2 regions of the Marinobacterium marisflavi genome follow, and region 1 is predicted to be linked to the other one. Evidence: predicted binding sites of a transcription regulator. Region 1 holds the regulator's gene; the other holds the start of a gene.
What was found. Region 1 encodes PhoB, which activates phosphate uptake and scavenging genes when phosphate is short. Its sites were predicted from a motif close to TGTCATANNNNTGTCANA; they were not measured.

Region 2: phbB (acetoacetyl-CoA reductase) is a predicted target of PhoB. The motif match lies at 1,356-1,373, and genes of this name have one in related genera.

What each region holds. Positions count from the first base shown of each region.
Region 1 is NZ_OZ457898.1:44,079-47,192, reverse strand. It holds gene phoU (phosphate signaling complex protein PhoU) at 1-250, shown strand, start outside; gene ubiA (4-hydroxybenzoate octaprenyltransferase) at 320-1,177, shown strand; gene phoB (phosphate regulon transcriptional regulator PhoB) at 1,248-1,943, shown strand; gene phoR (phosphate regulon sensor histidine kinase PhoR) at 1,953-3,114, shown strand, end outside.
Region 2 is NZ_OZ457898.1:2,203,840-2,206,953, reverse strand. It holds gene AC1WNR_RS10855 (MATE family efflux transporter) at 1-1,319, shown strand, start outside; gene phbB (acetoacetyl-CoA reductase) at 1,626-2,375, shown strand; gene AC1WNR_RS10845 (YchJ family protein) at 2,445-2,861, opposite strand; gene sbcB (exodeoxyribonuclease I) at 2,989-3,114, shown strand, end outside.

The DNA of each region.
Region 1 (3,114 bases):
CTACAAGGTGGTTAAGTTTGATCAGCATGTCGATCAGGAGTATCAGTCAGCCATGCGCTCTCTAATCACCTTTATGATGGAGGACTCACGCGCTATCACTAACGTGCTTAAAGCAATCTGGGTGCTGCGCTCGCTCGAGCGAATCGGCGACCACGCTTGCAATCTCGCAGAGCAGCTAATCTATCAAGTTAGCGGTACCGATGTGCGACATATGGATAACCAAGAGATTCGCGAGATCGTACGCGACTAAAATGGCTCTGTTGTTTTAAGTATGCTGCCACTTCATACTTAGCGAAACGCCCAACCTCAGAGCGCTTTCGTGATAACAGCAGATAAAATCCATGCCGCATGGCAACTCATGCGTGCGGACAAGCCAATTGGTACCTATCTCCTTCTGTGGCCAACCCTCTGGGCACTTTGGATCGCCGCAGGAGGGTTGCCAGCCTGGCAGTTAATCATCATCTTTAGCGCTGGGGTATGGGTTACTCGCTCAGCCGGGTGCGTTATCAATGATTTTGCTGACCGTAAAGTGGATGGTCATGTAAAACGCACCGCATCGCGTCCCCTGCCCACAGGTCGAATAAGTAGCAAAGAAGCAATAGTACTCTTTGTCGGTTTGATGCTGCTGGCCTTTGTTCTAGTACTGTTTACCAATAAAGAGACCATCCTTCTCTCGCCTGTGGCACTGCTCTTGGCTTTCAGCTACCCCTTTATGAAGCGCTACACCCACTTCCCGCAAGTGGTCCTGGGTATGGCATTCGGCTGGGGTATTCCGATGGCATTTACCGCCACTCTGGGTGAAGTAACCTCGGTGGGTTGGCTGATTTACCTTGCCAAGATTCTATGGACAGTCGCCTATGACACCCAGTATGCAATGGTCGATCGCGACGATGATCTTAAGATCGGCATCAAGTCGACGGCGGTCTTTTTTGGTCAGTACGATAAGATTGCTATCGCAACCCTGCACGCCCTCTCCATCGCAATTTTGATCTGGGTAGGAGTCATCGAGCAGCTAGGTACCGTATTTTATTTGGGGCTCGCAGGCGCAGTCACCCTATTCGCTTATCAGCAGTGGTTGATACGCGATCGACAGCGCGAAGGCTGCTTTAAAGCTTTCCTGAACAACCACGTCGCCGAACTGCTCGTGCTTCTGGGGATTATTGCCGCCTACTGGTAAGCTCAATTGTCATCTGTTTGTAACAAAAGCATCATTAAATGGAGCGATCACAAATTAGCAGAGAAAGAGCATGAGCAGAGCACGACGTATCTTAATCGTTGATGATGAAGCCGCTATCCGCGAAATGATTGCTATGGCGCTAGAGCTAGCCGGTTACGACACGCTAGAAGCAAACGACGCAAAGAGCGCCCACGCCATGATTATTGATGAGAAACCTGACATGATGCTGTTGGACTGGATGATGCCTGGTACTAGTGGCATTGAGTTAGCGCGACGTCTGCGCAGCGATCCAGCGACCAAGGATCTGCCGATTATTATGCTTACCGCCAAAGCGGACGAGGATAACAAAGTGCAAGGTTTAGAGGCAGGCATCGACGACTACATCACTAAGCCCTTCTCACCCAAAGAGCTGATCGCTCGCCTCAAGGCCGTGCTACGCCGCGCCTTGCCGGACGCTGATGAAGACGCGATCTCTATTGGTGGCATCATCTTAGACCCAGTTTCTCACCGAGTCAGTGATGCTGCCGGACAATCACTTAACCTAGGCCCCACTGAATTCAAACTTCTGCACTTCTTTATGACCCATCAAGATCGGGCATACTCGCGCGGCCAGTTACTCGATATGGTCTGGGGTGGTAATGTCTACGTTGAAGAACGTACAGTCGACGTGCACATTCGCCGACTGAGAAAAGCATTGGGCACAGACCTTGAGAACCTTATCCAAACGGTGCGTGGTACCGGTTATAGGTTCTCCACCAAACTCTAGGAGTCTCAATTGATAGGATCGATCGCGCGCCAACTGCTGATTCTGGCGGTTTTTACTGGCCTGCCTGCACTGCTCGCCTACAGCATCGATCTCAATTCAATCTACGGGGCGCTAATCGGCCTAATACTTTGGGCGCTGCTGACAGTTTTCTGGATTGCAGAACTTCAACGCTGGACCGCCAGCCAGCTGACGCTGCCGAAGCCAAAACTACCACTTGAGATGGAGCGAGTGGTAGAGACCCTGGTGAGGTACCGGGATCAAACCGATGCCGAATATGATGAGGTTCATGAGGATATGAACCAGTTCGAAGCGGCAACGCAGGCCATGAGTGATGCCGTGATAATCATTGATCGCAAGAACCGGATCGAATGGTGGAATCCCTCTGCTCAAACCATCTTTGGCCTCAAGCCCGATCCGCGCATGCTCAGCCCGGAAGAGCTGATTAATGAACCCGAATTCGTCGAGTTCTATCAGAACCCCAAGGCGGAACGGTCGCTGAAACTGGAATCTCCCAATGGCCAACGGACGCTTGAGTACCGCATTCATCGCTTCGGCGAAAAAAATCGGGAACGTGTTTTGATCGCTCGCGATGTGACTGAAAACGAGCGCTTCGAGCAGATGCGCCAGACCTTTTTAGCCAACGCCTCCCACGAGCTACGAACGCCAATTACAGTGATTCACGGCTTCTTAGAGACGCTGCGCGAGCAAGAGCTACCGGCCCCAATCGCACGGGCTATCGGCACCATGCAGTCACAGAGCAATAGGATGGTTGCACTGATTGCTGATCTCTTGACGTTATCGCGCCTAGAGACGAGTGCAGAGAACCGCAGCCGACAGCCGATCCAAGTTCGCGACATGCTCACCAATATTGCCAACGAAGCACGCGATGTCTCTGGTGACCAGCAACACGCGATAAGCCTAGAGATGGTGGAGGGTTTGGATATCTTAGGTAATGAAGCTGAGATTCGAAGTGCACTGTCCAACCTGGTCTTCAATGCCGTGCGCTATACGCCGGCACAGGGAACAATAGCGATCAAGCTTGAAGCGATGGAGCGAGGAGCACTGTTCAGCGTCACAGACAACGGCGAAGGGATCGCTGCAGAGCATATTCCTCGCATAACTGAGCGTTTTTATCGCGTTGATGAGGGGCGCTCTCGTGACAGCGGTGGCA
Region 2 (3,114 bases), 2.2 Mb from region 1:
TCCGACCGACCCTGGTGCGTATGACCGTGCCAATGATGTTCGGCATGGTCAGTCTGATGCTATTTAACCTTGCGGATGCTTGGTTTGTGGGGCAGTTGGGTACCGATCCCTTGGCGGCACTATCGTTTACGTTCCCAATCAGTTTTTCCGTTACGAGCTTGGCGATCGGGCTAGGCGTTGGTACTTCAGCGACCCTCGCGCGATTAATTGGCAGCGGTCAAACCGCACGTGTAGCTCGGGTAGCGACTGATAATTACCTAATGGCTATTTTGATCACGGCCCTTGTCGGTTTGCTCGGACAGTTTTTACTCCCGACTCTGGCGCAGCTCTTGGGTGCGCCTTATGCCCTCTACCCGCTGATAGAGGGGTATATGAGTATCTGGTTCTTCGGATCGATCTTTATGGTGCTGAATATGGTGTGCAACGCCACTTTCCGAGCTTCAGGTGATACCCGTATTACAGCCGTGATTATGCTCGGCTCATCGGTGATGAATTTTATTCTTGATCCCATCCTTATCTTTGGTTGGGGGCCAGTTCCGGCGTTGGGAATTGAAGGTGCCGCCTTGGCCAGTTTGATCGCTTGGGCAAGTACTTCGTTTGTGGCGCTTTATCTACTGAAACGTCTGAAGGGATTGTTGCTGCTCGAGTGGCTGCGCTGGCCCGATATCTGGGATAACTGGCGCTCTGTTCTGCGCATCAGCCTGCCTGCAGCGCTCTCTAATATGATGACCCCAGTCGCCAATGGCGTGCTCACCGCGGTTGTTGCCCGTCATGGTCCTGAGGCAGTAGCGGCCTTCGGTGTCGGTAATCGTTTGGAGTCGCTCTCTCTACTTGTCTGTTTAGCGCTTTCGATGACGTTACCGCCGTTTATCTCGCAAAACTTTGGTGCCCGATTGATACACCGAGTGCAGGGTGCCTATCAGAGTGCGATCCAATTTGCGCTCATATGGCAGTTGCTTGTTTATCTACTGCTGGCACTTTCAGCAGGTTGGGTGGCACAGCTCTTTACAGATGACCCTGAAGTACTGCGTTGGCTGACACTGTGGATTTTGGTTGTGCCGTTGGGGTTTGGTTTTCAGGCGGCGACCTTTCTCTCCTCCTCAACGTTCAATGCGCTACACCAGCCACTGCGTGCCTTGCGCATCAGTCTGGTGCGACTGTTTATCCTCTATGTACCGCTCGGTTGGCTGGGTAACCATCTGTTCGAGCTCAAGGGGATGTTTGTGGCGCTGGTCGTTGCAAATGCACTGACTGCGCTCTTCGCCTGGTTCTGGATGCTGCGCGTGCAGGGCCGCTTGATTCGAGAAGTCCAGCAATAGAGTCTCTGGCTGAAAGTCGAATCTCCTTCAACTGAGTATCATGTTAGTGTCACAAAAATGCTGCATTCTAGTGCGAATTTTTCTTAGGCTTGCACTACAATAGCGCAGCAATGCTGACAAAGGCACGCTACAGACCCCGTTAAGAGTGGTTTGCGGAGCCTGACAAGGTTCGTCAGGTTGGCATAGTTCTTGTTATTCGAAGGTAGTTTAAACCGGCGAAGAGACTCAGGGATTAGGGAGCTTCCGCTAACTTTCAGGCGGGTAAGGAGTACCTGTCTTACTCAAACCATGGGGTGTTAAAAAGCTATGAGCCAAAAAATCGCACTAGTAACCGGTGGTACCGGTGGACTGGGTACTTCTATTTGTCGTGAACTTGCAGATGCGGGTTTCAAAGTTGTCGCAGGATACAACTCAGGTGGTAACCACGACAAAGCGAAAGCCTGGCAGGAAGAGCAGCGTAAAGATGGTTACGAAATTGAGGTCGCTTACGGCGATGTAACTGATGCGGAATCTTGTGCGAAATGTATCGAAACCGTTGAGTCGCTGACGGGCGGTAGCGTTGATGTGCTGGTGAATAATGCCGGTATCACGCGCGATGGTATGTTTAAGAAAATGAGCTGGGAACAGTGGGACGAGGTGCTCTCTGCAAACCTAGACTCGATGTTCCATATGACCCGTTTGGTGATCAATCCGATGCTCGACAAGGGCTTTGGCCGTATCATCAACATCTCTTCTGTAAACGCACAGAAAGGTCAGTTTGGTCAGGCAAACTACTCTGCTGCCAAAGCGGGTATTCACGGTTTCACCAAAGCGCTGGCGCAGGAAGTGGCTCGCAAAGGCGTAACGGTTAACACCGTATCACCCGGTTACATCATGACTGCGATGGTTGCCAAGATTGATCAGAAGATCCAGGATTCGATTACTTCAACTATTCCTGTCGGCCGCTTTGGCCAGCCGCATGAGATCGGCCGTACGGTCGCGTTTCTTGCAGATGATGAGTCCGGTTACATCACCGGCGCAGACTTCTCCGTGAACGGCGGTTTGCATATGTTCTAAGGCGTTCGCTGAAGAATCTGAAGAGAGGCGTCTGCGAAAGTGGGCGCCTCTTTTTTTGCCTAATTATCGCTATTTGCTGACCTCAACCTGGCCATCAACATAGAACCACTTTTCGCCCTCTTTGCGAAAGTTAGAGCGCTCATGCAGACAGCCAGCACCGGAGGGCGCGATAAAATAGGCGTTGAATTCGACCACACCGGTTGCGTCCGTTGCACGACCCGCCAGCGTTTCGACAATCTCCAGTTTGACCCATTGAGTCTGGCGCAACTCCTGCTCCAGCATACGACGCTCGTTGGGGGAGCGCCGCTCTGGCGCAAGTGTTGAGATGAGGTAGTCTGCTGCACCTAAAGCAAATGCGCTGAAGCGCGAGCGCATGAGCTGCTCTGCTGTGGGAGCTAGGCGCTCTTGGCTTAAAAATGGCCCGCAGCACTGTTTGAGTGCTTTCTCTGAGCCGCAGGGGCAGGGCGCGTTATCTTCAGTCGACATCTTGGTACTCAATAATTTGATGTTTAAAACGGGGTACTCTTAGCCAGACGCAGTTACGCCTGATACTCTTTACGCATTATTTTGAGCGCATTATCACGCGAACAGAGTTGATTGAATAGGAAATGACATGGCCGGCGGGCAGATAGATACATTTTTTTGGCACGATTATGAGACCTCTGGCACTGATACTCGGCGCGATCGGCCGCTGCAGTTTGCTGGCGTGCGCACGGACGCTGAGCTCAACCTAATTGAG